DNA from 3 places in the Promicromonospora sp. NPDC052451 genome. Region 3 is predicted to be linked to each of the others. Evidence: riboswitches for the same ligand, from Rfam matches in the RefSeq annotation. Region 3 holds a riboswitch; each other region holds the start of a gene.
The links. A riboswitch is a leader RNA that binds a small molecule or an ion and turns the genes downstream of it on or off. The one in region 3 is predicted to bind cyclic di-AMP.
Positions count from the first base shown of each region.

Region 1 (10,351 bases), on a different contig from region 3:
ACCCGACCGGCATCGACCAGATCCGGCTGCTCACCATGCGGGGCGTCTCCGAGGTGGTGAGCCCCGGCATGGTGCTCACCTCGATGATCGTGTTCACCCTGCTCTACGGCGTGCTCGCCGTGGTCTGGTACCGGCTCATCCACCGCTACGCGATCGAGGGCGTCCCCACCACGGTGCGCGACGAGTCCCCCGAGGCGGCGGACGACGACACCGACCGGCCGCTCTCGTTCGCCTACTGACCCCTCTGACCTCCGCCAGAACCAAGACTGACAAAGGACATGACCGTGGATCTCGCGCTCGTGTGGTTCCTCATCATCGCGGTCCTGTGGACCGGATACCTCGTGCTGGAGGGCTTCGACTTCGGCGTCGGCATGCTGATGTCGTTGCTGCCCCGGGGTGACGGCGCGCACCGGGAGAAGGAGCGGCGCGTGCTGGTCAACAGCATCGGGCCCGTGTGGGACGGCAACGAGGTGTGGCTGCTCACCGCGGGCGGCGCCACCTTCGCGGCGTTCCCCGAGTGGTACGCCACCCTGTTCTCCGGCTTCTACCTCCCGCTGCTGGTCATCCTGGTGGCGCTCATCGTCCGGGGCGTCGCGTTCGAGTACCGCGGCAAGATCGCGGACGCCGTCTGGGCACGCCGCTGCGACGTCGCGATCCAGGTCGGGTCCTGGGTGCCCGCCGTGCTCTGGGGCGTGGCGTTCGCCAACCTCGTGCGCGGCGTCCAGCTCGACGAGGCGCACCAGTACGTGGGCGGGTTCTGGGCCCTGATCAACCCGTTCTCGCTGCTCGGCGGCGCCACCACGCTCGTGCTCTTCCTGCTGCACGGCTCGGTGTTCGTCGCCCTCAAGACGGACGGCGAGATCCGGGCGCGCGCCCGGCGGTTCGCCGGCGTGCTGTCGGTCGGTGCCCTGCTGGTGGCCGGCGGCTGGGCCCTGTGGGCGCAGCTCGCGTTCTCCGTCACCTGGACCTGGGCCGCCGTGGTGGTCGCCGCGCTGGCCCTGGTCGGCGTCGTGCTGACCAACCGCGTGGGACGTGAGGGCTGGGCGTTCGGCCTGTCCGCCGTGACGATCGTCGCCGCCGTCGTGCTGATCTTCGGGTCAATGTTCCCGGACGTCATGCCCGGGCTGGACGGCGGCCCGTCGCTGAGCATCGCCGAGGCGGCGTCCACGCCGTACACCCTCACCGTCATGACCTGGGTCGCCGTGGTGCTCACCCCGCTGGTGATCCTGTACCAGGGCTGGACCTACTGGGTGTTCCGGCGCCGGCTGACCGTGGACCACATCCCCGCGCCGGCCGGGCTGACCTGGAAGAAGATCAAGGAGTCGGCCTTCTAGGCCGAGGAGCACGCGTGAAACCCCTGGACCCCCGGCTGCTGCGGCAGGTGCGGGCCGCCCGCTGGTACGTGGCGCTCACCGTCGGGCTCGGCATCGCCGCGGCCGCACTGATCGTGGCGCAGGCCCTCCTCATCGCGGCGTTGCTGACGCCTGTGGTGCGCGGGGACGGCGTGTCCGGCCCTCTGCTGGTGCGCACCTTCGCCGGGCTGGCGCTCGTCGTCGGCGGGCGGGCCGCCGTCGCCTGGGCGCAGGAGCGCTACGCGCTGCGCGCCGCCGCCCGGACCGTCGCCGAGCTGCGGCGGGCGGTGGTCGAGGCGTGGGCGCTGCGCGGGCCACGGGCGGCCTGGCCCACGGCAGGGAACGCGGCCGGCGCGACGGCGGACAGCACGGCCGAGCCGGCCGACGCCGCCACCGGCGGGGCCAGCCCCGAGGCCGAGGTCGCCACCCTCGCGACGCGCGGGCTCGACGCGCTGGAACCGTACCTGGTGCGCTACGTGCCGCAGCTCGTGCTGACGGCGCTGCTCACCCCGGCGCTCGTCGTCGTGGTGCTGGGCCTGGACTGGGTCTCGGCGCTGATCGCGATCGTGACCCTGCCGCTCGTGCCCGTGTTCATGGTGCTGGTGGGGCGCCTGACCGCCGGGACGTCGGAGCGGCGCCTCGCCACCGTGGAGCGGCTCGGCGCCCAGGTGCTCGATCTCGTCGCCGGGCTGCCGACCCTGCGCGCCTTCGGCCGGTCGACCGGCCCGGCCGAGCGCGTGCGCGCCCTGGGCGACGCCTCCCGCAAGGCCACGATGGGCACCCTCCGGGTCGCGTTCCTGTCCTCGATGGTGCTCGAGCTGCTGACCACGCTGTCGGTCGCGATCATCGCCGTCGGCGTCGGGCTGCGGCTCGTCGAGGGGGCCATGGACCTGCAGCCGGCGCTGGCGGTGCTCGTGCTCGCGCCCGAGGTGTACCTGCCGCTGCGGCGGGTGGGCGCCGAGTTCCACGCGTCGGTCGACGGGATGGCGGCCGTGGACCGGGCGTTCACGTTGCTCGGGCCGCATCCGTCGGGGGCGGTCACGGAACGCCCGGCCGCCCGAGGCCGTTCCCGGTCGGCGGGCGGCACGCTGGTGCTGGACGGGGTGTCCGTGCGGGCACCCGGACGCGGCGTGGTCGCGCCCGCCGGGCTGTCGGCGCGGATCCCCCTGGGCGACGGCCGGCCGGGCAGCGGCCGGGTCGTCGCCCTGCGCGGACCGAGCGGGTCGGGCAAGTCGACCGCGGTGCTCGCCGTCCTGGGCCTGCTCACGCCCGACGCCGGGCGGGTCGGCGTGGTACCGGACGGGCACGACGACGGTGCGCTCCGCGACCTCGCCGCCCTCTCCCCGGACGACCTCGACGAGTGGTGGTCCGGCCTCACCTGGGTGCCGCAGCGGCCGGCGCTCCCCCCGGGGCGGCTGCGCGACGTCGTCCGGGACGGCCTGCCGCACCCCGTCGACGACCGGGCGCTCGCCGACGCCGCTCGCCGGACGGGGCTGGACGCCGTCGTCGGCACCCTGCCCGAGGGGTGGGACACGCGGGTCGGGCTCGGTGGCGTGGGACTGTCCGTGGGCCAGCGGCAGCGCGTGGCGCTCACGTCCGCGCTGCTCGACGACGCCGCCGACCGGCCGCTGGTGGTCCTCGACGAGCCGACCGCGCACCTCGACGCCCGCGGGGAGCAGACCGTGCTCGACACGGTGCGGGCCTGGCGGGACGCCGGCCGGACCGTGCTCGTCGTCGCGCACCGGGCGTCGCTCCTGGCCCTGGCCGACCAGGTGATCGACGTGCACGCGGCGGCGGAGCCGACCGCGGAGCTGGCGACGGCCGTCCCCGCCGCGCGCCCGGCGACCGACGGGAGGACACCGTGAACGCACCGGCGACCCGCGACCGGCCCCGCACCGGCTCCCCGGTGCGGGGCGCGGGGAACGATCCGCTGCGCCGCGTCCTGCCGCTGCTGGAGATCCGCCCGGGCAAGGTCGCCGCGGCGATCGCGCTCGGCGTGCTCACCCTGGGCTGCGCCATCGGGCTCGCCGCGGCCGCCGCCTGGCTCGTGGCGCGCGCGTCGCAGATGCCGCCGGTGCTCACGCTCTCGGTGGCCGTGGTCTCCGTGCGGGCCTTCGGCATCGGACGCGGCGTGCTGCGGTACTGCGAGCGCCTCGCGTCGCACGACGTCGCCCTGCGGGGCATGGCCGCCCTGCGCGCCAACCTGTACGAGCGGCTCGCCGCCGACGACCGCCCGGTCACGGTGCGGCGTGGCGAGCTGCTGGCACGGATCGGCCAGGACGTCGACGACGTGGGCGACCTCGTGGTGCGCGCGCTGGTGCCGGCCGGGGTCGCGGTGGTGACGTCGCTCGGTTCCGTGGTGCTGCTGGGTGTGCTGCTGCCTGCCGCGGGGGCGGCGCTGGCGGTGTGCCTGGTCCTCGCGGGGATCGTGACGCCGTGGCTGGCGGCCCGTGCGGCGGCCCGGACCGAGGCGCGGGGTGCGGCGGCCCGCGGCGAGGTGACCGCGCTGTCCCTGGAGCTCCTGGAGCAGTCGGCGCAGCTGCGCGTCGCCGGCCGGTTCGGCGCGCGGCTGCGCGACCTGGACGCCGCGGACGCGCGCCTGTCCGCCGTGTCGGACGACGGCGCCCGCACCTCCGGGCTCGCCGCCGGGCTGGGGGCGCTGGCGCAGGGTCTGGCGGTGCTCGCGTCGCTGGCGTTCGGCATCCCGGCGGCGCTGGCCGGGACGCTGTCGCCCGAGGCGCTGACCGTCGTGGTGCTGACGCCGCTGGCCGTCTTCGAGGCGACGGCGGGTCTGCCCGCCGCGGCGGTCCAGCTGCACCGGTCGCGGGCGGCGGCGGGCCGGCTGGTCGCGCTGCTGCCCGCGGACCCGGGTGCCGGCGGGTCACGGACGGAGGTGAGCACGGACGCGTCCGGCGCACCCGCCGACCAGGACGACCGCCGGCTGCTCGTGCTCGACGACGTCGCCGCGGGCTGGCCCGGCGCGGACGGGCTGCCGCGCGCCGCGGTGGCCGGCGTGTCCCTCGCGCTGGAGCCAGGGTCGGTGGTGGCGCTGGCCGGCCCGTCCGGGGTCGGCAAGACGACCCTCCTGATGACGGCGGCCCGTCTGGTCCCGCCGGTGGCCGGGACGGTCGGCGGGCAGTCGGGCGCGGGCCTGTTCGTCGCCGAGGACGGGCACCTGTTCGACACCACCGTGCTGGAGAACCTGCGGGTCGCGCGGGGTGACGTGACCCCCGAGGAAGCCCGCGCTGCGCTCGACGCCGTCGGGCTGGGTGCGTGGCTCGCGGCGCTCCCCCGGGGCCTGGAGACGGTGGTCGGCACGGACGCGGCCGCGGTGTCGGGTGGGGAGCGGCGGCGGCTCCTGGTGGCGCGCGCCCTCCTGGCGCCGGCCCGGGTGCTGCTCGTGGACGAGCCGGCGGAGCACCTGGACGGCGACACGGCGGACGCCCTGGTCCGCGCGGTCGCGGCGCACGCCCGCGCGACGGACCGGGCGGTGCTGCTGGCGACCCACCGGCTCAGCCCGCTGGCGGTCGCGGACGAGGTGCTGTTCCTGGGTCGCGCCGCGGGCGGAGGCGCGCCGGGGCCGGCCGGCGTCGTCGCACGGGGCCGCCACGAGGACCTGCTCGTCTCGGATCCGGCGTACGGCTGGGCGGCCGCGCAGGAGCGGTGACCCATGGTCGCCGTGCCTGGTGCGGCGTGTCGTACGCCGGGGATCAGGAAGCCGGCAGGCTCTTGTCGAACTTCTTCGCGCGCTGCTCATACCCCAGCCGCTCGTAGAAGGCGTGCGCGCCCTCGCGCCGGAACGCGGAGGACACCGTGATCCGGACACAGCCGTGGGCGATCGCCCAGTCCTCGACGGTCGCCACGAGCGCGCGCCCGGCGCCGGTGCCGCGCTGTGTCTCGTCGACCACGAGGGCGGTCAGCTCGGCCACGGGCGCGTCGAGCTCGAACGGACTGCGGACGTGGCCCGCGGCGAACCCGGCCACCGCGCCGGACGGGCCGTCCACGGCCACCCAGGCCGCGTCGTACGGGCTCCCGGCCACGCGCGCGAACCGGGCGTCGAGATCAGCGGCGGTCGTGGGGTACCCGAGCTGGCCGAGCAGCGGGGCGACCGCGGGTGAGTCGGCCGGGACGGCGCGTCGGATCTGCACGCCTCATCGTAGGCGGCGTGATCGTGGGCGGGGTGATCGTGGGCGGCCTCAGCCGTCGCCCAGCAGCGCCATCGCCGCCGCCCGGCCGGGGATGCCGCTCACCCCGCCGCCGCGCCGGGCGCCCGCACCCGCCAGCAGCACCCGGCGGTGCTCCGTCTCGACGCCCCACCGCCCGGCGTCGTCGGCGGGCTCGGCGAACGGCCAGGCCAGGTCGCGGTGGAAGATGTGCCCGCCGGGCAGCCCGACGTCGCCCTCCAGGTCCACCGGGGTGCGCACCTCCAGGCAGGGCGCGCCGTCGGCGTCGTGCGCCAGGACGTCCTCGACCGGTTCGGCCAGCACCGAGTTCAGCGAGGCGAGGGTGGCAGCGAGGGCCCGCTCGCGGGCCCCGTCGGGATCGGCGCGGAAGAGCCGGGCGGGCATGTGCAGCCCGAACAGCGTGATGGTCTGCGCCTCGGTCGCGGCCAGGTCCGGGCCGAGGATCGACCGGTCGGACAGCGTGTGGCAGTAGATCTCGCTCGGCGGCAGGTCGGGCACCCGGCCTGCGGCGGCCTGCGCGTACGCCGCCTGGAGCTGGGTGAGGGACTCGTTGACGTGCAGCGTGCCGCTGAACGCCGCGACCGGGTCCACGCCGTCGCGCAGGCGAGGCAGCCGGTCGAGCAGCATGTTCACCTTGAGCTGCGCGCCCTCGGGGTGCGCCGGGGACGTGGTGGCCCCCACCGCGTCCCGCCCGTCGGCCGGGCCCCGGCCGGCGGCAGCCAGGAGCCGGTCGAGCTCGGCCGGCGCACACCCGGCGAGCAGGTGTCCGGCGGTCACGCCCCGGGTGCGCCCGTCGGCGTCGGTCCAGGTGACCTCCACGCCGGTGGCCCCGGGGTCGACGGCGGTGACCGTCGCCGAGGTGACGATCGTGGCGCCGGCGGACACGGCGGCATCGCGCAGGGCGCCCGAGACGGCGCCCATGCCGCCCACCGGCACGTCCCAGTCGCCGGTCCCGTTGCCGATCACGTGATACAGGAAGCACCGGTTCTGGCGCAGGGACGCCTCGTCGACGTCGGCGAACGTGCCGATGAGGCCGTCGGTGGCGGCGATGCCGCGGACCACGTCGTCGGCGAAGGTGCGCCGCAGCAGCGCGCCGAGCGGCTCCTCGAAGAGGGCTCGCCAGGCCTCCTCGCCCACGCCGTCGACCACGAGGTCCCGCACGGCCGAGCGTGTGAGCAGGGGTTCGGTGAGCGTCGGCGCGAGGCGGCGGGCGACCTCGGCGGTCGTCGCGTAGAAGCGGCCCCATGCCTCGAAGTCCGCGTCGGATCCGGTCAGGCTCCGGAACGAGGCCCGCGTGGCGGCGTCGTCCCCCGTGTCGACGAGGAGGCCGCCGTCGGCCACGGGCGTGTAGGAGGACCAGCGCCGCCGCCGCAGCGTGATCGGCAGCCCGAGCTCGGTGACCACGCGCCGCGGCAGCAGCGAGACCAGGTAGGAGTAGCGCGACAGGCGCGCGTCGACACCCGCGAAGGGGCGGGCCGAGACGGCGGCGCCGCCCACGTGGTCGGCACGCTCCAGGACGAGAACGGACCGTCCGCTTCGAGCGGCGTACGCCGCGGCGGTGAGGCCGTTGTGCCCGCCGCCCACGACGACGGCGTCGTACCGGGAGTGCAGGCGCGGGGACGTGGTGGGATCGACCATGGCGGACATGGTGACACGGAACTCATTGCCAAGAGAGTTCCATCACAGGACGGTATGTGACCTAATCGTGACATTTGCCAGGGACCCCGGTACGGTCGGTCTCACCTCTCCAGAAGCGGGGAGGTCCAGGTCCGGACGCCGAGCCCTGTCACCGGACCTGAGCAGCTACGACGTGACAGGGGCGGGGGAACCAGGTAAGCCGGGCACGCGAGTGTCCTCGGGGTGAAGCCTCGTACGAGGCCGGGTGATCGAACTCCCCATCCGAACCCGACAGCTCACCTCGTAGGCGTCCGAGGAGATCACTGGTGACCGTACTCACCGACCGCACCCACGACTGGGCGGACGACCAGGCAGACCGTCCCGCCAGCCGGGGCCGGCACCGCGCCGAGGGCCCCGCTCTCACCCCCTTCACCGCACTCACCCAGACCGCTGCCGAGAATGCCGCCCGCACAGGCGCCATCGCGGTCGTCACCTCCGGCATGCTGGCCTCGGTCTTCACCCAGACCGCCCACACCGCGCCCGCCGAGTCGCACACCCAGGCCACGCTCGCGAACGCCACGCCGGTCAGCAACACCGTCGACACCACGATCCCGGCCGGCCTGGCCGAGAACCTGGTCACCAAGGTCAAGGTCACGCAGAACGCCGACTTCTGGGCCGAGAGCGGCCGCGTGTCGGTGACCCCGTACGCCGAGACCGAGGAAGGCATCGCCGAGGCGAAGGCGAAGGCCGAGGCCGAGGCACGCGCCAAGGCCGAGGCAGAGGCCAAGGCCCGCGCCGAGGCCGAGGCCGCCGCCGCGGCGGAAGCAGCCGCCGCCGCAGCCGCTGCGGAGGCCGAGGCGGAGGCCGCTGCGGCAGCAGCCGTGGAGAGCTCCGCCGACCTGGGCCAGCAGGCCGTCAACCTGGCGCTCGAGTACGTGGGCGTGCCCTACGTGTGGGGCGGAGCCTCCCCCAGTGGCTTCGACTGCTCCGGGCTCATCCAGTACGTCTACGCGCAGCTCGGGATCGACCTCCCGCACAGCTCGAGCTCGATGGCGACCGTGGGCTACCAGGTCTCCGCCGCCGAGGCGCAGCCCGGTGACATCGTCTGGACGTCGGGCCACGTCTCCCTCTACGCGGGCGACGGCATGGTGGTCGAGGCCCAGCAGGAGGGCGTCCCCGTGCACTACACGGAGATGTGGCAGAACAACCCGGTCTACATCCGGGTGACGGGCTGACCCTCCAATCCCGGAACGCCCGCCTGGTCCCCCGGCCCGGCGGGCGTTCCGCGTGGTGGGTGCACACCCGCGCCCGTCCGGTAACGTCCCCGGCGTGAAGATCCTCGTACCGGACGTACCGTTCGACCTCGACTTCCCGTCCCGCCTGCCCGACGGCGGAGCCTCCTTCGCGCCCGGCGGCCCCGACAGCGTGGTCGCCTACGCGATGAACGAGCCGGTCCCCGAGGAGCACACCGACGCCGACGTGCTGGTCACCTGGTCCAGCCCGCCGAAGGTCGTCGCCGACGCCGCCCGCCGGCTCACCCGCGTGCGCTGGGTGCAGACCCTGACCGCGGGGCCGGACGTCGTGCTCCGCGCCGGGTTCGCGCCCGACGTCGTCGTCTCCTCGGGCCAGTCGCTGCACGACGACACCGTGGCCGAGCACGCCCTCGCCCTGATCCTGGCCACCGTGCGCCGCATCGACGTCTCGCTCGCCGCCCAGCAGGAGCACCGCTGGGCCAAGGAGATCACGTTCGCCCAGGCCGACCCGGTCACCGGCCGCGAGTACACGCTCGACGAGGCACGGGTGACGATCTGGGGCTTCGGCTCGATCGCCCTGCGGCTCGCCCCGCTGCTGACCGCGCTCGGTGCCCAGGTCACCGGCGTCGCCTCCCGTGCCGGTGAGCGCGCCGGGTACCCGGTGGTGGGCGCGGACGGCCTGGAGGCACAGCTCGCCGAGACCGACCTGCTGGTCTCGCTGCTGCCGGCGCTGCCCTCCACCCGGCACATCCTCGACGCCCGCCTGCTGGGCCTGCTCCCGCCGACCGCGCGGTTCGTGAACGTGGGCCGGGGCGCGACCGTCGACGAGGCCGCCCTGGAGAACGCGCTGCGCTCCGGGCGGCTCGCCGGCGCTGCCCTGGACGTCATGGAGACCGAGCCGCTGCCCGCGGACTCGCCGCTGTGGGACGTGCCGAACCTGATCCTCACCCCGCACGTGGCGGGCGGGCGCCCCCGGCGAGCGGCCCAGTTCCTGGCCGACCAGCTCACGGCCTGGCGGGCGGGCAGCCCGATCCGCAACGTGACGGCGCGATAGCGCGGGGTGGCTCGACAGGGCGGGGGGGCGAGGTGACGGGGCGGGGGCCGTGGCGTCGGCGGGCCCGCGGCGACGGAGCGGACCCGAGGCCTCGGGGCGGCGGGCCCGGGCGGATGCGCTCGACACTCCCGGCCGAGTCCGGCGCGCTCGACGCTCCCGGCCGGGCGGGTGTGGCAGGAGGTGCGCTTCTACCCAGCGATTAGGCCCAAAAACGGCAATGATTCTGGGCACAATCGCTGGGTAGAAGCGCACTCTCTGCGTTCGGGCGTCATCTCGCCGTCTCTGCGCGTTCTGGCGTCATCTCGGCGTGCGCGGGCGGGGCTGGCAGACGGGGCACGTGAACGACGACCGGTTCATGAACGGGTCACGGCGGATCAGCGCGCCGCAGCGGCGGCACTCCTCGTTCTCCCGGCCGTACACGGCCAGCGACCGGTCGAAGTAACCGGACTGCCCGTTGACGTTGACGTACAGGTCGTCGAAGCTCGTGCCGCCCTGGGCCAGCGCCTCGCGCATCACCTCGGCCGCAGCATCCAGCACCCGGCGCACGTCCGCGGCCCGGAGCCGGTCGGTCGCACGCGCCCAGTGCACCTGTGCGCGCCACAGCGCCTCGTCGGCGTAGATGTTGCCCACGCCGGACACGACCGTCTGGTCCAGGAGCGCGCGCTTGATCTGTGTCCGACGCCGGCGCACCCGCCGGACCAGGCTGTCCAGGTCGAGGTTCGGGTCCAGCAGGTCGCGGGCGATGTGCGCCACGGGCTCCGGGAGCAGCGGGAGGTCCGAACCGTGACCGGCCGGGGCGGATGTGATCGACGCAGCGGGCAGGGCAGACGCTGCGGCCACGGGCGAGGCGACAGCCGAGGCGACGGGCGAAGCGACGGGCGAGGCGACAGC
Region 1 covers NZ_JBIUAP010000006.1:212,364-222,714, forward strand. The annotation lists gene ACIG47_RS12860 (cytochrome ubiquinol oxidase subunit I) at 1-239, shown strand, start outside; gene cydB (cytochrome d ubiquinol oxidase subunit II) at 285-1,334, shown strand; gene cydD (thiol reductant ABC exporter subunit CydD) at 1,349-3,217, shown strand; gene cydC (thiol reductant ABC exporter subunit CydC) at 3,214-5,019, shown strand; gene ACIG47_RS12880 (GNAT family N-acetyltransferase) at 5,063-5,500, opposite strand; gene ACIG47_RS12885 (phytoene desaturase family protein) at 5,549-7,174, opposite strand; cyclic di-AMP (ydaO/yuaA leader) riboswitch at 7,301-7,479, shown strand; gene ACIG47_RS12890 (C40 family peptidase) at 7,480-8,388, shown strand; gene ACIG47_RS12895 (NAD(P)-dependent oxidoreductase) at 8,483-9,460, shown strand; gene ACIG47_RS12900 (DNA-formamidopyrimidine glycosylase family protein) at 9,758-10,351, opposite strand, start outside.
Region 1: linked by a shared signal. The riboswitch ahead of ACIG47_RS12890 (C40 family peptidase) and the one ahead of ACIG47_RS11595 (C40 family peptidase) in region 3 are both predicted to bind cyclic di-AMP.

Region 2 (10,351 bases), on a different contig from region 3:
CAGCGCCACCTGGGTCGAGAGCGCCTGCTCCGCCGTCGCGCTGGTGTCCATCAGGACGTCGGCGTACCGCCGCATGTCGCCGCGCTGGCCGTCGGGCACGCCGAGCAGGTCGCAGATCACCTCGATCGGGATGGGGTAGGCGAACTGCTCGCGCAGGTCGACGACGCCGTCGGCGCCCGCGGCGGCGAGCCGGTCGAGGGCGCCGGTGGTCGCCGCCTCGATCCTGGGTCGCATGGCACGGGTGCGCCGTGCGGTGAAGGCCCGCGCCGCGACCTTGCGCAGGCGCCGGTGCTCGGCCCCGTACGAGTTGAACATCGACCTGCTGGTGACCCAGGTGAACAGGGGCCACTCGCGCGTGATCTCGCCGTTGACGAGGGCGGTCCAGTGCTGGTGGGAGTCCTTGGAGATCCGCGGGTCGACCAGCATCGGGCGCAGCAGGGCCAGGTCGGTCACAGCCCAGGCGGCCACGCCGCCCGGCAGCCCCACCCGGGTGACGGGGCCCTTGGCACGCAGCCGCGCCACCTCCTCCAGCGGCGCCCTGCCGGCAGCGTCCAGCACCAGGGTTTCCACGAGCTCTCCTCACGACGAACGACCGGTCAGGCACAGTCTTTTCTGAGATGCCCGCTTTGTCCATGATGCCCGGTCGAATCGTCCGGCGAGATCAGGGCACGGCGATGGTCCCGATCAGCACGCCGTCCTGCTCCACCAGCTCGAAGCCGATGCGCTGCAGCGAACGGCGAGCCGTGACGTTGCCCGGCACCGACCGGGCAACCAGGCGCTCCGCGGCCATGGTCCGCGCCGCGGCGAGCGCCCAGTAGGCCACCTCGCCCGCGATGCCCTGCCCGCGAGAGGAGCGGCCCAGCCACAGACCCACCTCGCGCGCCCCGGGATCGCCGTCGACCAGGGCGAGCCGGGCGGCGCCCACGACCCTGCCGCCGGCCGTGACGGCCCACGTCACCTCGGGCACGGGGGCGTCCAGGCTCACCCGGCACCGCCGGTGGTACTCCCGGAAGGCGCCCTTGCGCGGCTCGGTCCAGGCGGTGCGGGCCTCGGTCGCCGACTCGCCCGCGGCGGGCGGCATCACCTCACCGGGCTGCGCCTCGGTCACGGCCACGGCGAGCAGGTCCTCGAGCACGTCCTCACCCACGGGGAGGAGGTCGACCATCATCTGCGACGTCACCTCGCGGATGATAGCCGCATGACGTGACATCCGTGGTTTGTGAAACTTTCAACCACCTGACCGGGAGTCAGGAGTCCCGGGCGTAGTCGACCTGGCCCAGGCCCAGCCAGGACGCGAGGCTCTCGATCTCGGCGTGCACGGCGTCCATGGCGGCCCCGTCGAACGGCAGGTCCTCGTGCACCGCGAACACGTCGAGCACTCCCCTCCTGCGGTCGGCCTTGGCGTCGAGCTTTCCGACGAACCGCTCCCCGTGCAGGATCGGCAGCGCGAAGTAGCCCCAGCGCCGCGCTGCCTTCGGCTTGTACATCTCCAGCGTGTACTCGAAGTCGAACAGGTCCAGGAGCCGGGTCCGGTCGGCGATCATCGCGTCGAACGGGGACAGCAGCGCGGTGCGCGGCTCGATCTCGTCGTCCGCGCGGTCCAGCAGCTCCGGGTCGACCCGCCACTGCCCGTCGACACCCTCCACCTCGACCACCTCGCCGGGCAGGTCCACCCACCAGGCACCGTCCCCCGAACGTCCCTGCACGCGCTTGCGCGCGATCCCCTCGGCCGCGAGCCGCCGCTCCACCCGCTCCGTGAGCGCCTGCTCGAACGGAACCGGATCGACCTGCGGGTACACGCGCTCGGCCAGGTCCCACAACCGCTGCCGGCCCTTGCGACCCACCATCGCGAGCTTGCCCTGCATGTTCAGCGCCTCGAGCATCTCGGCCACGCTGCGCCGGCTGCTCCAGCCCTCGGCGCCCCACGTGTACGGCACGCGTGCCGTGTCCGGCACGTCCTTGGCGAGCACCGGGCCCTCCGCCTCGACGAGCGCCAGCACCTCCCGCTCGAACCCGGCGTTGTCCGCGAGCCACTGCCGCATGGTCTCGTTCTGCGGCCACCGGGCCATCTGCTCCAGGTACAGCGGCAGGTCGCCCATGGACCGCACCGTGCCCCGGAGCTGGAACAGCATGCGGTCGGTGATCGCGTCGTCGACGGCGCCCACCCAGTACTCCCCGCCGAGCCGCGACCAGGCGACGAGGTCCACCGCCGGCGCCACGGCCGACGTCGGGTCCACGGCGAGAAAGGTGAGGTCCTCCACCAGGTGCACCAGGTCGACCGGACGGTGCGCGTCGAGCAGCTGGGCGCGCAGCACGATGCGGCGTGCCTGCTGGACGGTGAGCCGGTGCGTGGCCATGCGGTGAGGATACGGAAGCACACCGACACACCGCGCCGGGTGACCCGCTCAACCTTTCGCCGCCCCCCGACCGTGAAGGAGGCATGAGCATGCCAATGGTCGCGGGGCGCTCGAGCCCCGACCCGGTCCACGGTCGCGAGGCGGCCCACGTGGCCGGCCCGTTCGACGTCGTGGTCGCCGGCGACAAGGAGGCGGAGTTCGCCGCCTTCATGTCCCGGTCCGCCCCGGCGCTGGCGCGCACCGCCTGGTTGCTGTGCGGCGACACGCACCAGGCCGAGGAACTGGTGCAGCAGGCCCTGATGAAGACGTACCTGGCCTGGCCCAAGGCCCGCAGCGGCGAACCGCTCGCCTACGCCCGGCGCGTCCTGGCGAACCTGCGGGTCGACGGCTGGCGCAGACGGCGTCGAGAGGTCCTCATGGCCGCGGACACCCTGCCGGAGCGGGCACAGGACGGCCGGAGCCCCGCCGACGTGCACGCCGAACGCGACCGGCTGGTCCGCGCACTCCGGCTGCTTCCCACCAAGCAGCGCCGGATCGTGGTGCTCCGGCACCTCGAGGGCCTGGCGGAGCGCGAGGTCGCCGACGCGCTCGGCGTCTCGGTCGGCACGGTCAAGTCCACGGCGTCCCGTGGCATCGTCCGCCTGCGCGAGATCCTGCGGGCCGACGGCACGGGCGACGCGGCCCCAGAGCACACGAACCACGAGAGGAGCGGGTCATGAACGACGAGGAGCAGTTCGCCGAGAACCTGCGGGCGCAGGTCGCGCGGGTCGCGCCGCGGATCGACGTCGACGTCGCGCGCGTCGTCCCCGCCGCCCGGCGGCACCGGGCCGTCCGGGCGGGCGGCGTCGGGCTGGCCCTGGCGCTGACCCTCGGCGGCGGGGCCTGGGCGGCCACCACGCTGGAGCCGGGGACCGTCCTGCCCGGCGGCTCGACGACGATGCCGGTCGAGCCCTCGCCGTCGCCGACCGGGCCGCCCCGTACGTCGAGCGAGGGGGACCCGCTGCCCGAGCTGCCCACCTACCCGGCCCTGGAACCGGTGGTCCCGCCGCACGGCTGGCGTGAGGCGACCTACTTCCACGTCGTGACCCGAGGGGCACCCGGTCAGGCCGGCGCGGGGTCCGAGGCCGAGGCGCCACTGGGCAGCGAGCTCGGCAGCGAGAGCTGGTACGGCGACGGCGTCAGCTTCGAGCTCACCGCGCAGGGCCCGGCACTCATGCACCTCGGTGACCACATCAACATCGAGGGGCACGCCCGCAGCTACTCCTGGGCGGCGATGGCGGCGCTCCCGACCGAGCCGGACGCCCTGCACGACGCCCTGCTCGCCCACTACGACGACGTCGACGCGCCGTCGAGCCACGGCATGGAGCAGCTGCGAGACGTCGCGGCCCGGCTGGCCACCCAGGCGCCGGCCGCCCCGGAGCTGCGGGCCGCGGCGTGGGAGCTGCTCACCGACCTCGACGGCGTCGAGGTCGAGCAGGGCGTCCGGGACTCGGAGGACCGCCGGGGCACAGCCGCCACGTACCAGTACGGCGACGACGACAGGATGCGGACCGTGATCTACGACGAGACGCGCAACCTGCCGCTCGAGACACGGGACACGAAGCACGGCACGGACATCTACCTGACGACCGAGCTCACCCGCCTGCCCGACGCCGTCGCCGACAGCGCCATCGAGATCCCCGACCTCACGGCGATGACTCGCGAGGACGTCGAGGTCGTCTGCCTGCAGAAGCATCTCGCCTGTTCCTTCGAGGAACAGCGGTCGGACACCGTGCCCGACGGGACGGTCCTCTCCTCCGACCCGGCGCAGGGCGCGCTCGTCACCTGGGGCGCCCCCGTCACGATCGTGCTCTCCACCGGCCCCTGACCGGCCGACCACGCGGAGGCCCGCCACGGGCCCGGGCCGCGCGGGACGCTCCTCGTCTCCGCGTAGCCTGGGCCCGTGGCCCATGCCTACCGCACCAGCGCCCCTGTCGACGCGCCCGCCGCCGTCGTCTGGCAGGTCCTGTCCGACGTCGAGCGCATGCCCGCCTGGACGCGGTCCATGACGCGCGTGTCGATCCTCGACGGGACCCGGCTGGCCGTGGGCTCCCGGGTCGAGATCGAGCAGCCCGGCCTGCCCCGCGCGACGTGGGAGGTGGACGGCCTCACCGAGGGCCGCGGCTTCTCCTGGTCGAGCAGCACGCCCGGGGTGCGCACGGGCGCGGCCCACCTGATCGCCCCGGTGCCGGGCGAGGACTGCGAGACGTGCGAGGTGACGCTCGTGGTCGCCCAGAGCGGGATGCTCGCCGGGCTGACCAACCTCGCCCTCGGCTCCCGGATGCGCGAGCTGGTGGACACGGAGCTGGCCGGCCTGGTGGCCGAGTCGGAGCGCATAGTCCGCGAAAAGGACTGACACACCGCGCGCTACCGGCGTGTCACATCATTTCCTCCGGTGTTTCCGTACGCCTCCCAGAACGCCATTTCGCCACCAAGAATGACCCTTGAACTGCGAAAAGGCATTGAGGCGAAAAGTTACGCGCGTTTCGGACAGCTCGATACTTCACAACAACCGTTATCTGATCGAGACAAGGTGGGGACCCGTATGTAGCGTCGGATCCGTTGCGCCACCGGAGGCGCAGCCGCGGTCCCCATTCCCCAGACCGGTACGGGTCCGCGAAACCGGCGACTTGGAGAACTTCGGTGAGTACCACCGTCCGACGCGGTCGACACCGCGCCGTTCACGCTCCTAGCACTCCCCTGATGACCGTGACCCGTACGGCCGCCCGCTCGGGCGCGCTGATCGCGGCATCGTCCGGACTTCTCGCGACGGCCCTCGCACCCAGCGCACACGCCGTCGTGGGAGACGGTTCCCACCGCCTCGCGAGCGTCGACAAGACGGAGATCGCGACGGCACCCGCGGTGCAGGTCGCGACCGACGCGAAGCTGCGGATCGAGAGCAAGGCCGTCAAGGTCACGCCCGCCCCGGAGCCCGAGCCCGAGCCCGTCGTGGAGACCGCCGCGTACTCCGAGCCGGAGGCGGAGGCCGTGGCCCAGGAGGCCGAGCCGGCCACGCCGGACTACGCGTCCGACGGCTCCATCGGCGCCCAGGCCGTCGCGATCGCCCTGCAGTACATCGGCATCGCCTACACGTACGGCGGCGAGTCGCCCTCCTCCGGGTTCGACTGCTCCGGCCTGATCAAGTACGTGTACGCGCAGCTCGGCGTCGAGCTGCCGCACTCCTCGTCCTCGATGGTCTCGGCGGGCTACCAGGTCGCCTCACCCATCCCCGGCGACATCGTGTGGACCCAGGGCCACGTCTCGCTCTACGCGGGCGACGGCATGGTGGTCGAGGCCGCCAACTACGGCACCCCCGTGCGCCACACCGCCCAGTGGCAGGACTACGCGGTCTACATCCGCCCCTACTGACCGACCCCCCGGTGATGTCAGACGCCCAGGTCCCGCGCGGGACCTGGGCGTCTGACACGACCGGTGCGCGTCAGTACGCGACGGCGGCCGCCGCATCGACGATGCCGTAGCCGTACAGCGGCGTCCACACACCGACCAGCCCCAGGAGCGGGTCGCGCGAGGTGTACAGGATGGCGCTCTCGACCTCGTGCATGCTCCGGCCCTGGCCGTACAGCAGCGCCGCGACACCCGCCACGTGCGGCGTCGCCATCGACGTGCCCGCGTACGAGTCGTAGCTGCCCGCACCGCACGTGCTCGACCCCGTGCCCACCGGCACCGTCGACCACACGTCGCCGTCGCATCCCGTGAGACCGCCCGAGCCACCCGGGGCCGAGACGCTCTTCAGGTCGAGCTTGATCGGGAGCTCCGAGTAGTAGGAGTGCACACGGGCCGAGTCCGTGGCCCCGACGCAGAGTGCGACGCTGGTGAACGCGGGGTCGCTGCAGAGCGGGGTCGACGAGTTGCCGGCCGCCGCCACCGTGAGCGCACCCTGCTGGCGCGCGTACGCGATGGCGTCGCGCATCAGGGTGTCGACGCCCAGGATCGTCAGCAGCTGCCCGCCCGGCGCGGTGCCCAGCGAGAGGTTGATGACGTCGGCGCCGTGGTCCGCGGCCCAGCGGATGCCGTCCGCGATGTCCTGGGACGAGCCGGAACCCGCCTCGAGCACCTTGACCGGGAGGACCTTGGCGCCCGGCGCCACGCCGGCGACGCCGATCCCGTTGTTCGCCGCGGCGGCGACGATGCCCGCCACGTGCGTCCCGTGCTCGTCCCCGTCGTTCTTCCCGTCCGGTCCCCGGTAGTCCCCGTTCCCGCAGGGGCGGACGTCGGCGCAGCCGGTGAAGGTGGCGCCGGGCAGGAGCTGCCCGGCAAGGTCGGGCTGCCTGAGGTCGACCCCGGTGTCGACCACCGCCACCACCGCGCCCTTGCCGGTGGAGACGGGCCAGGCGGCCTCCGCGTTGATCTGGTCCAGGCCCCACTGCTTGTCCCGCAACGGGTCGTTGGTGGCGGCCTGCGCACCCGGCGCCATGGCGACCAGCGCCGCCACGGCCAGTGCCGCGGAGGTGGCGGCGCCGACGAGTGACTTCCTGTTCATGTATGCCCCCATTGTTCGCACAGGGACTGGTTTGCCCCTGAACTGGGGCAAACCTAGGGCCAGCAGACCGGGATAGAACAGGGCAGTTCGGGCACCGCGGGTGAAATTTACCCAATCGCAATCAGTAGCGGCCGGGACCGCCGCGGCGTCGACGTCAGGCCCAGGCCTCCGTGAGCTCGGCCTCGTCCGACGCCTCCCGGGACAGCCTCAGTGCCGCGACGGCCGCCCCCAGCAGCAGGGCGACCACCCAGGCGCCGAGCTGGTGCCCCTCGGAGTCGATCGCCGCCGGTGCGATCTCACGCCAGACGATGCGCACGGCCAGCAGCGGGTCCTCGGTCAGCGGCGAGCCCGGCCAGATGTTCTCCTGCACGGCCAGGAGGGCCGGCCCGGCCGCCTGCAGCACCCAGACGGCACCGGCGGTGGGCAGCCACCCCAGCAGCTCGATGGGACGGCTGTCCACGGCGAGACCGAACGCGACTCCCAGCGCCACGGCCAGGATCCACCACGTGCCCACCGGCGACACCGGATGGCCCGGGACGAAGCCCCACACCCACGCGTCGAGGAGCACCACCGGCAGCGCCAGGGCGAGGCCGCGCAGGGGGCCGGGACCGAGCCCTGCCGGCAGCCCCGCACCGAGGCCCACGACACCGGCCACGCCGGTGACGACGAGCATCCCGAGCGGTGCGTCGTCGTCGGGCAGGCCCTCGCGGGTGACGAGCCACCAGGAGGCGCTGCCCGCGGCCCCCATGGCGAGCAGGGTGCCGGTGATCGCGGCGCCCGCACCCGCGCCGGCGGACGCCGGGACACGCGCGGTGACACCCGCGAGGAGCCCGCCCATCAGGGCCATGACGACCAGGCCGACCACGCCGTCGTCGCCCTCGAACGGAAGCGGCAGAAAGCCGGCCGGCCCGGGCGCCACACCCTCGGCCAGGCCTGTGACCTGGTAGGAGACCTGCACGATCCACGGCAGGAAACCTCCGGCCCACCAGGCGAGTGCGCTGAGGGGAACGACCCACCAGGCGGAGATCCGATGCTCGCTGTCGCCCATGCCGCCGAACCGTAGCGGATCTATGTGATGTCGGTCATAACGCAGGAAGACCGAAACGGCGTAAATCTGCGCCTTCGTTGGGTCAGACCGTAATGCGTAACCCGATCGTGACTTTTTCGGTGAACGTGTGTACTTTGACTTCTGCTCCACCGCATCGGTGGAGCCGTGAGCCGGGCGCCGAATCCTGTCACCGGCTCATGACCAGACGTCGAGACAGGAGCGGGGGACCCACTTCCGGGCGACAGCACCATCGTCGCCCTCGGGGTGAAGCCGGACGGAAACCCCCCAGTAGCCGTGCGGCCGGGTGTGCACTCCTCACCCGAATCCGACAGCTGACCTCGCAGGCGGTACAGGAGACCTTAGGTGACGAACTCCACCCGCGGCCGGCATCGTGACAGCCGGCCCGCTCAGACACCGCTGACCATCCTCGCTCGTACCGCCACCGAGAATGCCGGCACCGTTGCCCGCCGTGGCGCCATCGCCGCCGCCGCCGGCGGCGTCCTCATCTCGACCATCGCCACCACCGCGCACGCGGCGCCCGCGATGGACCTGAAGACGGACGTCAAGACGGCCAAGCTGAACTCGACCGACCTGCAGTCCCTCACCGCCGTGGCCAAGCAGGCCGTGGCCGCAGCCCCCACCGTGACCGTCCCGGCCGACGCGAAGATGCCGATCGAGATGGAAGCCCTGGGTGCCGACGGCGAGAAGGGCGAGGGCCCCGCCGTCGTCTCCGTCGACGCGCCGGACCCGGTCCCGGTCGGCACGCAGGCCGTCAACATCGCCTTCAACTACCTGGGCATCACGTACGTCCTGGGCGGCGCCTCGCCGTCCGCGGGCTTCGACTGCTCGGGCCTCATCCAGTACGTGTACGCGCAGCTCGGCGTCTCGCTGCCGCACCAGTCCGGCGCGCTGCTCGGCTCCGGCTACCAGGTCACCTACCCGGAGCCCGGCGACATCGTCTGGACGCCCGGACACGTGGCCCTCTACGCGGGCGACGGCATGATCATCGAGGCCTGGGCCGCCGGCATGCCGGTCCGCTACACCGAGATGTGGCAGAACAGCCCGACCTTCATCCGCGTCGTCTGACGCACCGCTCGTGAGGCGCCGCCTCCGTACCGGGTCCCCGCCCGGTGCCGGAGGCGGCGCCTCACGCGTTCCCGCACCGCCACACCGGCGGGCCGGCTCATCCGGGCCAGGCGCAGTGCTCCCCGACGAAGTCGTAGAAGGCGGAGCGCGCGGCGTCCGGCATCGGCACGTAGACCGTGCGCTGCGGGACGCCGTCGACGCTGGCCGACACGGGAAGGAACGTGCCGCGCTTGTCCTCGGCCACGGCGTGCACGTCGCAGCGCGCGGGGACGACGGCGAGCACGACGGCGCCCGACCGCTGCCCCGCCAGGTCGCGTCCCACCCAGCCGGAGGCGCCGTCCGCCGGGTCGGGGTTGCTCATCAGGGTGGTGCCCGCGATCCGGTCGACGGTGACCGCGGGACCGCCGTCGACCGGCTCGATCCGGAGGGTGACCAGGGCGGTCAGCTCCCCGTCACGGGTCTCGACGCGCACCTCGTCGTCGACGGCGAGGCGCACGCCCGCCGCCACGGCGGCCACCGCGCAGTCCGCCTCGTGGTTGCGCGCCAGGTGGCCCACGGGGTCGCCCACGTCGTCGACGACGACCTCGGTGGGCGGTCCCGCGTCGTCCCCCTCGCCGAGGGCGAGCGTGATCGTGGCGGACGGCGTCCTGCTTGCCGTGGGGGACGGCTCCGGCCGCGGTGAGCCGGCCGGCGCGGGCGTGCTCGCCGGATCCGTGCAGCGCGCCTCGCCCAGCCCGACGTAGACGGCGCGCGTCGTCCCGGGACGCAGCACCAGCGTGCGCCCCTCCTTCGTGGGGTGGGACGGCCCGAAGCCGTCGGCACGCAACGCCCCGGACAGCAGCGTCAGGGTCTCGTCGGAGTCGTTGGTGACCTCGAGCCGGATCTCCCGCGTCGCGTACTGCTCACGCCCCTGCGCCACCGCGACGCCGAGGTGCCCGACCACGTCGTCGGGTACAGGGCCCCGGGTGGACGACGGCCCGGGGCCGCCGGACGTGCATGCGACGGCGGCCGCGCCGATCAGCGTCGCCAGGAGGACGACGGTGCCGGCGCGGCCGCGGTGCGTCGCGGTGCGAAGTCCTGCGATCAAGCGTTCTGACGCCGACCGAAGATCGCCTGGACGATCAGGATCACGATGATCGCGCCGATCACCGAGAACAGCCAGCTCTGCCACGACCAGAACGCGTCGAAGCTGATGTTGAAGATGAGCCCACCGAGCCAGCCGCCCAGCATGGCGCCGAGCACGCCGAGCAGCAGCGTGACCCAGAAACCGCCCGGCTGCTTGCCCGGGAGGATGATTCGGGCGATGACGCCCGCGATCAG
Region 2 covers NZ_JBIUAP010000001.1:322,988-333,338, reverse strand. The annotation lists gene ACIG47_RS01455 (cytochrome P450) at 1-570, opposite strand, end outside; gene ACIG47_RS01450 (GNAT family N-acetyltransferase) at 662-1,180, opposite strand; gene ACIG47_RS01445 (DNA glycosylase AlkZ-like family protein) at 1,248-2,357, opposite strand; gene ACIG47_RS01440 (SigE family RNA polymerase sigma factor) at 2,441-3,076, shown strand; gene ACIG47_RS01435 (PASTA domain-containing protein) at 3,073-4,224, shown strand; gene ACIG47_RS01430 (SRPBCC family protein) at 4,300-4,752, shown strand; gene ACIG47_RS01425 (C40 family peptidase) at 5,100-5,765, shown strand; gene ACIG47_RS01420 (S8 family serine peptidase) at 5,836-6,897, opposite strand; gene ACIG47_RS01415 (hypothetical protein) at 7,052-7,945, opposite strand; cyclic di-AMP (ydaO/yuaA leader) riboswitch at 8,111-8,307, shown strand; gene ACIG47_RS01410 (C40 family peptidase) at 8,309-9,031, shown strand; gene ACIG47_RS01405 (hypothetical protein) at 9,129-10,118, opposite strand; gene ACIG47_RS01400 (GlsB/YeaQ/YmgE family stress response membrane protein) at 10,115-10,351, opposite strand, start outside.
Region 2: linked by a shared signal. The riboswitch ahead of ACIG47_RS01410 (C40 family peptidase) and the one ahead of ACIG47_RS11595 (C40 family peptidase) in region 3 are both predicted to bind cyclic di-AMP.

Region 3 (10,351 bases):
TCGCGGCGTTGGCCGAGGTCAGCATGGTCAGCGACGCGAACCCCACGGGGATGCACATCAGCAGGTAGCCGAGGTACGTCGGCATGACGGCCTGGATGCCCATGGCGATCGCGAACGCGAACGCCGCACCCAGCACGAGCCGTACGCGCGGACGCTCCCGGCGGGCCGCCAGCAGGGCGCCCGCGAGGGAGCCGATCGCCAGGACGGACCCGAGGATGCCGTACTCGCCGGCTCCCCGGCCGAACTCGACGCGCGCCATCATGGCCGACGTGAGCTGAAAGTTCAGTCCCAGCATGGAGACCACGCCCATGACGACCATGATCACGACGATGTCGCTGCGCCCCCGGATGTAGGCCAGTCCCTCGCGGATCTGGCCCTTGGCACGCGGAGCGGTCGGCAGCACGTGCAGGTCGCGCATGCGGGTGAGCGAGATGATCACGGCACCGAACGCGATGCCGTTGATGACGAACACCCAGCCGGAGCCGACGGCGGCGATGAGCAGGCCTGCCACGCCGGGACCGATGAGCCGCGCGGCGTTGAAGTTGGTCGAGTTGAGCCCGACGGCGTTCGCGAGCCGCTTGGCGGGGACGAGCTGGGCCACGAAGGTCTGGCGCACGGGGCCGTCGATGGCGCTGACCACGCCCAGCAGGGTGGCGAACACGTACACGTGCCACAGCTCGGCCACACCGGACAGCACCAGTGCACCGAGCCCGAGGCCCAGTACGCCCATGCCGCCCTGCGTCATCATCAGGAGCTTGCGGCGGTCGACGCGGTCGGCGAGCAGCCCGGCCCACGCGGACAGGAAGATGTGGGGGATGAACTGCAGTGCGGTGACGATGCCGACGGCGACACCGGAGTTGTTGGTCAGGAGGGTCAGGACGACCCAGTCCTGCGCCACGCGCTGCATCCAGGTGCCGATGTTGGCGACGAGAGCGCTGGCGAACCAGAGACGATAGTTACGGTATTTCAGGCTGGCGAAGGTTGCGCTCATCGAGCGGCGATCCGGATCAGGAGCTCGCTGGCTCCCGCAAGGATCTCTCTCTCCTCTACGGTCAGGGTGGACAGTTGTTTCGTGAGCCAGGCGTCACGGCGACGCCGGGTCTCGGCGACCTCTCGGGCGCCCGCGGGGGTGAGACGGACGACCACCTGCCGACGGTCCGTCGCGTGCTCCACCTTCTCGACGAGGCCGAGCTCGGCCAGGGTGTTCACCGCCCGGGTCATCGACGGCGGCCGGACCCGTTCGTGCTCGGCGAGCGAGCCGGGGGACATCTCGCCGTGCTTGTGCAGCACCGTCAGGATCCCGAACTGGCCCTCGGGGAGGTCGGCCTCGCCTCGTTCGGCGCGCAGGCGGCGGGAGATCCGGGTGAGGGCGACGCGCAGGTCGCCCCCGACGGTGGCCGGGTTCCGGCCGGGCTTGCGGGAGCTCGACGACATCTACAGCAGTCTAGATCATTAGCGTGGCTAACGGTACGTGGGTGCGGTCACACGACGAGGCGCCCGCCCCCACGAAGGGGACGGGCGCCTCGTCGTCAGAACGACGGCGGGTCAGACCGAGCGGTGCGTCTGCGCGAACTGCGCGGCGCTCGGCTGCAGCTCCTGCTGCACGTTCTCGTACCGCTGCCCCTGCTCGGTGTGCGCCTTGAGCCGGTTCTCGAACTCGGCCTGCGTGCGCAGCTCCTCCTCGGTGGGCCAGAGGCCGATCCCGAGGATGAGCAGGAACGTCACGACGCTGACGGCCATCACGAGCGGCACGAGCAGCTGCATCGTGGAGGCGCCGGCGGGGACGCTGTCCACGGGGTTGACCACGGACACGCCGGCCATGCCGGTGTAGTGCATGCCGGTCACCGCCACGCCCATCACCAGGGTGGCGATGATCGTGGCGAGCGTGCCGCGGATGTGGACGGTGCACCAGAGCGCCGCGGTGGCCGCGACGACGGCGATGATCACCGACGCGATGACGTACACGGGGTTGTAGACGACCTCCGCCGACATCTGCATCGCCTCCATGCCCATGTAGTGCATGGCCGCGACGCCGGCGCCCGCGAGGGCACCGCCGACGAGCATCGCCGGGAGCCGGCGCTTGCCCAGCTCCGTGATGAAGAGGCCCGCACCGACCACGACGATGGCGATCGCCGCGCTCAGCAGGGTCTGGGGAACGTCGTACCTGATGGTCACACCGGAGGCGGAGAAACCCAGCATGGCGACGAAGTGCATCACCCAGATGCCGGTACCGCCGATGGCGATGGCGCCGAACACGAGCCATGCCGCGCGTGCACCGCCTGAAGCCCCTCGGGCGCGGGACGTGCACGCGAGGCCCGTCGCTGCGCCGGTGCACGAGATCGCGTACGCCAGCAACGGCGTGACGATCCCGAATGTGAAGTGGTCGATCACTGGCATGGTGTTGAACAGCCCCTCGAATGGTTCCCTCTGTTGCGGAAACGTTACAGAGTTCCGTTGTCCCGGACAATACGGGGAACCCGCCGTCGAAGGGATATTGCGGACGTGATCGCCCTGGTCAGAGGGTTTCGACGACGTAGTCGACGCACGCCGTGAGGGCGGCGACGTCGGCGGGGTCGACCGCCGGGTACATCCCGACGCGGAGCTGGTTGCGCCCGAGCTTCCGGTACGCGAACACGTCCTGGACGCCGTTGGCGCTCAGCTCCGCGATGACCCGGTCCGCGTCGATCTCGTCGGCCAGGTCGACGGTGCCGACCACCGTGGACCGCTCCTCCGGGCGCGTGACGAACGGCGTGGCCCACTCGCGCGCCTCGGCCCAGGAGTAGAGGGTCTCGGCCGACGTCGCGCTGCGTTCCGCCGCCCACTTCAGCCCGCCCTGGTCGAGCAACCACTCCACCTGGTCGGCCAGGAGCAGCAGCGTCGCGACCGCGGGGGTGTTGAGGGTCTGGTCCAGCCGCGAGTTCTCGACCGCCGTCGTGAGGGACAGGAACTCCGGCACCCAGCGCCCGGACGCCTCGACGCGGGCGGCACGCTCCACGGCCGCGGGGGACAGGACGGCGAGCCACAGGCCGCCGTCGGCCGCGAAGACCTTCTGCGGCGCGAAGTAATAGGCATCGGTCTGGCTCAGGTCCACGGGCAGCGCGCCCGCACCGGACGTCGCGTCGGTGAGCACGAGGGCGCCGTCCGGCCCGGCCGGGCGCACCACCGGGGCCATCGCGCCGGTCGAGGTCTCGTTGTGCGGCGTCGCGTAGGTGTCGACGTCGTCCGCCGGGGCGAGGTAGGCCACCGCGCCGGGCTCGGCGGAGATGACCTGGGACGGCTCCAGGAAGGGCGCGCGCGACGTGGCCCTGGCGAACTTGCCGCCGAACTCGCCGAACTCGGCGTGCTGCGCCTTGCGCTCGACGAGGCACAGCGTGGCGATGTCCCAGAAGGCGGTGGCGCCGCCGTTGCCGAGCGCGACCTCGTACCCGTCGGGCGCGCCGAGCAGCTCCGTGACACCCTCACGGATACGGCGCACCAGGTCCTTCACGGGCGGACGCCGGTGTGAGGTACCGAGCACGTGCGCGTTCGCCACGAGATGATCGACCTGGCCGGGACGTACCTTGGACGGGCCGGAGCCGAATCGGCCGTCGGCGGGCAGCAGCTGTGTCGGGATTGTCAGTGGCACAGAACTAGACTAGAACCTGGGCCGACGCCCGGGCCGTACGTGTCCAGGGCGACTGGGGCGGCTGGGCGCACGACGGGAGCAGACGTGACGGATCTGATCGACACCACCGAGATGTATCTCAAGACCATCTACGAGCTCGACGAGGAAGGCATCACGCCTCTGCGCGCGCGCATCGCGGAGCGTCTGGGGCACTCCGGGCCCACGGTGTCGCAGACGGTCGCGCGCATGGAGCGTGACGGCCTCGTGATCGTGACCGGCGACCGGCACCTCGAGCTGACCGAGCTGGGCCACGACAAGGCGATGCGCGTGATGCGCAAGCACCGCCTCGCGGAGCGCCTGCTGACCGACGTCATCAAGCTCGACTGGGAGCACGTGCACGTCGAGGCCTGCCGCTGGGAGCACGTCATGAGCGACCTCGTCGAGAAGCGCCTGGTGGGCCTGCTCGACCACCCGCACCACGACCCGTACGGCAACCCGATCCCGGGGCTGTCCGAGCTGGGCGAGGCCTACACCGACGTCCCGTTCCTGAGCGGTGTGATCTCGCTGCCGTCGGCGTTCGAGGCGGCGGCGAAGAAGGGCGTCAAGGGCGAGCCGCTCGCGGCGTCGCTCACCCGGATCGCCGAGCCGCTGCAGACCGACGTCGACCTGCTCGCACGCCTGGCGGACGCCGGCCTGGTCCCTGGGTCACGCATCACGGCCGAGCACAGCGACGGCACCTACACCGTGACCGTCGACGGCGCCGACACCGCGCTCGAGCTCGGCGAGGACCTGGCGCGGCACCTCTTCGTCGCCACCGCCTGACGACCGGCGGGCGGCGGTCCAAACCGTCCGCTTTGTCGGAAAGGTGGCACCGCAGATCCGACACGTCATGGCATTCGTTGCCGGAACGTGACATCAGGTGTGAGGTCCGGTACGTTCGGAACGCTCACACGGAGCTTCATCCGCGAGAGTCCTCGGACGGACGCCGAACTCTGTCACCGGCCGGGGCCCCAAGACGACCGCATGACAGAGGCGGGGGACCCACCATCGGGCGCCAGGGTGCGTCCTCGGGGTGAAGCCGGGCAGTCCTCAGGGAGTGCACGGCCGGGTGATTTCTCCCACCCGAACCCGACAGCTGACCTCGAAGGCGTACAAGGAGAGGTACTACGTGACTGCACGTACGACCCGCGCACGCCATCGGGCTGCGCGACGCCCCGTGACTCCGCTCACCGAGCTCGCCCAGAACGCCGCCGTCGGTCGCCGTACCGCGGTCGCCGCCGCCGGTGGCGCACTCCTCGTCTCGACCTTCGGTGGCGCGATGGCCGCCCAGGCCGCTCCGATGGAGACCGGCCACGCGAAGATGAACTCGGTCGACCTGAACGCGCTGACGACGCAGGCTCGGGAGGCGCTGTCCAACGCCCCCGTGGTGACCGTCGCGCCGGACGCCGAGCTGACCGTCGAGAAGTCCGCGGTCTCCGTGATCTCGGCGGCCGACAACGAGGAGTACCAGGCGGAGCTCGCCGCCGAGGAGGCGGCCGAGGCCGCCGAGGCAGCCGCCGCCGAGGCCGCGGAGGCAGCAGCAGAGGCGGCGGAGACCGCCACCGCGTCGGTCGACGTCCCGGCGTCGGCCATCGGCAACTCCGTGATCTCCATCGCCAGCCGCTACATCGGCGTCCCGTACGTCTCCGGCGGCGCCAGCCCGAGCGGCTTCGACTGCTCCGGCTTCACCCAGTACGTCTACGGCCAGCTCGGCATCTCGCTGCCGCACTCGTCGTCCTCGCAGCCGGGCTACGGCACCATCGTGCCGGCCTCCGAGGCGCAGCCGGGCGACCTGATGTGGACCCCGGGCCACGTCTCCATCTACGCCGGCGGCAACACCATGATCGACGCCTCCAAGCCGGGCACCGTGGTCGACTTCCGCCCGATCTGGCAGTCGAACCCGACGTTCGTCCGCATGGGCTGACCCCCGCGGGTCGTACAGAGCGCCCGTCCGCCGCCCCGTGCCGGGGTGTGCGGGCGGGCGCTCTGGTATGAGGTTCCTGGTACCGCGTCCCATGAGGGCGCCGCCGCCGGTAGCGTTGGGAGTGCAAGGGTGCACTGCCGAGGAAAGGGCTGGGCGATGACACGATCCGAGGTCGTACTGGTCGGGGTGGACGGATCGGCCGCGAGCCTGCACGCGTTGGACTGGGCCACCGCCTACGCGCACCGCGTGGGCTGGTCGCTGCACATCGTGTGCAGCTACTCGCTGCCGTCGTTCACGGCGGCGTCGCTCGACGGGGGCTACGCGGCCCTCGACGACACCACCATCCAGGAGGGCGCGAAGTCCGTCCTTGCCGAGGCGGAGGCCCGCGTCGCCGACGCCGGGGTCCGCGCCACCACGGAGGTGGCCACGGGCGACGCGGCCGGCGTGCTCGTCGAGCTGTCGGCGGACTACGGCCTCGCCGTCGTCGGAACCCGCGGCCGGGGCGGTTTCACGGAACGGCTGCTGGGTACGGTGTCGTCGGCGCTGCCGGCCCACGCGCAGTGTCCTGTCGTCGTGGTCCCGCTGCGAGCCGAGGCGAACCGGGGTGTCCCCTGGAACACGGCCGATGCCGGAACGCCGACGTCGGGCACGGAGCCGACGGGCGTCGCGCCCGGGGCGGCCGAGATCCGGGAGGTGCGCCGCATCGTCGTCGGCGTGGACGGGTCGCCGCAGGCCGAGCGGGCGCTGCAGCACGCGATCGTGCAGGCCAACGCGTGGGGCGCCGAGCTGACCGCCGTGACCGGGGTGCCCGTCGGCAACACCGGGTTCCTGGCGTGGCTGCCCTCGTCCATCGACCGCGAGCAGGTGCTGGCGGACGTCGGCGCCGGGATGGACGTCCTGGTCGACCGGTACGAGGCGGAGAACCCAGGGCTGCGGATCCGGCGGATCGTGCTCGACGGCACGGGGGCCGAGCTGCTCACGGAGTTCTCGACGGCGTCGGACCTCGTCGTGGTGGGTTCACGCGGCCGCGGCGGGTTCCGCGGGCTGCTGCTGGGCTCGACCAGCCAGGCCGTGCTGCACCACTCGGCGTGCCCGGTCCTGGTGATCAACAAGCACTGCCAGGACTGACCTCTCCGACGTCCTGCACAGGTCAGGCGCCCAGGTCACTCCGGTGACCTGGGCGCCTGACGCGTGAGCGGGTCAGGACCGGGCAGCCTCCGCGGCGGCCAGGAGGACGCACGTCGCCACGCCGTCCATCGCCGCGCGGACCTCGTCCAGCGGCGGCATCGAGGGTGCGAGGCGCACGTTCTTGTTCTCCGGGTCCTTCCCGTACGGGTGCGTGGCGCCGGCCGGCGTGAGCGCGATGCCGGCCTCCTTGGCGAGCTGCACCACGCGCGACGCCGTGCCCGGCGCGACGTCGAGCGACACGAAGTAGCCGCCCTTCGGCTCCGTCCACGACGCGATGCCGTACCCGCCCAGGCGCTCGGCGAGGATCTGCACCACCGCCTCGAACTTGGGCGCCAGGATCTCGCGGTGCTTGCGCATGTGCGCGCGGACGCCGTCGGCCGAGCCGAAGAACATGGCGTGCCGCAGGTGGTTGACCTTGTCCGGGCCGATCGACGCGACCGACAGGTGCTTCTTGTACCAGGCGATGTTGGCCGGCGAGCTGCCGAGGAACGCGACGCCCGAACCCGCGAACGTGATCTTGGACGTGGACGCGAACAGGAGCACGCGGTCCGGGTGGCCGGCCTCCGCGGCCAGTGCGAGGGCGTTCGGACTGGTCACCTCGTCGTCGGTCAGGTGGTGGACGGCGTAGGCGTTGTCCCACATGATCCGGAAGTCCGGTGCGGCGGCGGGCATCGAGACGAGCGCGCGGGCGACGTCCTCGGTGATGACGGCGCCGTCCGGGTTGGAGTACGTGGGGACCACCCACATGCCCTTGATCGTCGGGTCGTCCGCGACGAGCGCCGCCACGGCCTCGGCGTCGGGCCCGTCCGCCGTCATCGGCACCGGGATCATCTCGATGCCGAGCGACTCGCAGATCGAGAAGTGCCGGTCGTAGCCCGGCACCGGGCAGATCCAGCGCACCTTCTCCTCGCGGGCCCACGGCTTCGGGGACTCGGGGAATCCGAACAGCTCGGCGAACGCGACGACGTCGTGCATCGAGGTCAGCGACGCGTTGCCGCCGGCGAGGAGCTGCTCCACCGGCACGTCGAGCAGCTCGGCGAAGATGCGGCGGATCGCGAGGCCGCCGTCGAGGCCGCCGTAGTTGCGCGTGTCCGTGCCCGTGTCGTCGGTGTGGATGCCGACGCCCGGCAGGGCCAGCATCGCCTCGGCGAGGTCGAGCTGCTCCGCCGACGGCTTGCCGCGCGTGAGATCCAGCTTCAGGCCCTTGGCCTGAAGGTCCGCGTAGGCCTGCTGGAGCTCGGCCAGGGCCGGAAGTGTTGCTGTCGGAGACGACGTCGTAGTGGTCACCTCCCGGAGCCTACGCTCAGCCGGCGGTCGGTGACAGTTCGGAGCGCCCACCCGTGCCGCCGGCCGGAGCACTGCCCTCGGCGGTCCCGGTGGCGTCGCCGGCCGCCGGGCCCTTGCCGTCCTCGGCCGGGGCCGGTGCGGCCTTGCGCCGGGAGGGGCGGGGCCGCCGGGGGAGCCGCTTCGCGAGCGGGGTCTTGGCCGACGGCGCGCTCGCCGCGGAGGGCGTCGCGGTGGCGTCGGCCGGGCCGGGACCGGGCTCAGGAGTGGGCCCAGGAGTGGGCTCCGTGGTGGGCCCAGAGCTGGGCTCGGTGGTGGGCTCGGTGGCGGGCGGCGCGTCGGAGGCTTCGTCTGCGGTTGCCGCTGTCGCGGGGACCTCGCCCGCGGTTGCCTCATCGGTGGCCTCGTCTGCGGGCGCCTCTGTTGCGGGCGCCTCGTCTGCGGGCGCCACCTCCGCAGATGCCTTGTTCGTCGGTACCTCTTCCACCGATGCGCCGTCCGCGGGTGTGTCCTGCGGCTGCGCGTCATCCTGGGAAGCGGCCGCGGACACCTCGCCGGCCGTCCCGCCCCCGGCGGCACCCTCGGCCGTCCCGCCCCCGGCGGCACCCTCGGGCGTGGCCTCACCGCCCTCTGCCTCGCCATCCGCGGCGGGCTCCTCGCCCGCCCCGGGCTCCTCGCCTGCCCCAGGTTCGTCGCCTGCCCCGGGCTCCCCGGCCGCGCCGGGCGCCGCCGCGCCGCCCCCCTGTTCCTCGCGGAGCGCGAGCAGCGACTCCTCCAGGATGTCGAGCGCCATCTCCAGCTCGGGCTGCACGATCGACAGCGGCGGCGACAGGCGGATCGTCGTGCCGTGCGTGTCCTTCGCGAGCACGCCGCGCTCCAGCAGCGCCTCGCACAGCTCGCGTCCGGTGCCGAGGGCCGGGTCCAGGTCGATGCCCGCCCACAGTCCCACCGTGCGGGCCTCGGTGAGGAGACCACGCTCCACCAGCGCGTCGAGCCGCGCCTTGAGCACCCTGCCCGACGCCGCGGCCCGCGCCTGGTACTGCCCGGTCGAGAGCAGGTCGAGCGCGGCGATGCCCACCGCGCAGGCCAGCGGGTTGCCGCCGAACGTCGAGCCGTGGGTGCCCGGGGTCAGGACGCCGAGGATCTCCGGCCTGCCGACCACCGCCGAGACCGGCACGATGCCGCCCCCGAGCGCCTTGCCGAGACAGACCAGGTCCGGCCGCACGTCCCAGAGCTCGCACGCGAGCGTGGTGCCGGTGCGGCCCAGGCCCGACTGGACCTCGTCGGCGACCAGGGCGATGTCCCGCTGCGCGGTGAGCTCGCGCACGCCGGGCCAGTAGTCGTCGGGCGGCACCACGACGCCGGCCTCGCCCTGCACCGGCTCCAGCAGGACGGCCACCGTGGTGTCGTCCACGGCGTCGGCCAGTGCGGCGAGGTCGCCGAACGGGACCCGGCGGAACCCGGGCGCGAAGGGGCCGAAACCGTCGCGGGACGCCGGGTCGTCCGACAGGCCGACCAGCGTGGTGGTGCGGCCGTGGAAGTTGCCGTCGGCGACCACGATCGTCGCCTGGTCCTCCGGCACGCCGCGCACGTCGTAGCCCCACTTGCGGACCGCCTTGATCGCGGTCTCCACGGCCTCGGCGCCGGTGTTCATCGGCACCACGAGGCTGTCCTCGCCGCCGGTCGTCAGCGGTCCGACGACCTCGACGAGCCGCTGCGCGAACTCCTCGAGCCGGTCGTGGTCGAACGCGCGCGACGTGAGCGTCACCTGGCGCAGCTGCGACATCGCGGCGGCGACCAGCCCCTGGTGCAGGTGCCCGAAGTTCAGGGCAGAGTACCCCGACAGGAAGTCGAGGAACTCGTTGCCGTCCGTGTCCCACACGTGGGTGCCATGGGCCCGCGCGATGGTGATGGGCAGGGGGTGGTACGTCGGAGCGAGTGCGCCGTGCGTCGTGTCCGCCATGCACCGCAGCCTAGAGCGGGTCCTGCGATCGCGCCGGTCAACGGCATATACCGGGCCGCCCGACGCCGGGCCCGGGCTACTTCTGCTCGATGACCCGGGGGAAGCGCTCCGGCGGGGCGCCGAACGCGACCCGGGACTGCGCGATCACGGTGTGGCCGAGGGCACGCGCCCCGAACACGCCCACGACCGCCCCGATGCCGAACGGCAGGATGCGGCCCAGCATGAGGCTGCCCTGCTTGGCGACCTGCCGCTGGACGAACCGGTGCGTCAGCGCCTTGTTCACGCGGTGCAGCGTGGTGCGCGGCATGCTCGTGAGCAGCACCTTGCCCCAGGCGACGCCCGATCCGCC
Region 3 covers NZ_JBIUAP010000005.1:364,719-375,069, reverse strand. The annotation lists gene ACIG47_RS11620 (MFS transporter) at 1-991, opposite strand, end outside; gene ACIG47_RS11615 (MarR family winged helix-turn-helix transcriptional regulator) at 988-1,434, opposite strand; gene ACIG47_RS11610 (MHYT domain-containing protein) at 1,546-2,397, opposite strand; gene serC (phosphoserine transaminase) at 2,516-3,619, opposite strand; gene ACIG47_RS11600 (iron dependent repressor, metal binding and dimerization domain protein) at 3,710-4,426, shown strand; cyclic di-AMP (ydaO/yuaA leader) riboswitch at 4,578-4,770, shown strand; gene ACIG47_RS11595 (C40 family peptidase) at 4,821-5,567, shown strand; gene ACIG47_RS11590 (universal stress protein) at 5,724-6,695, shown strand; gene ACIG47_RS11585 (aminotransferase class I/II-fold pyridoxal phosphate-dependent enzyme) at 6,768-8,042, opposite strand; gene rocD (ornithine--oxo-acid transaminase) at 8,059-10,002, opposite strand; gene ACIG47_RS11575 (hypothetical protein) at 10,079-10,351, opposite strand, start outside.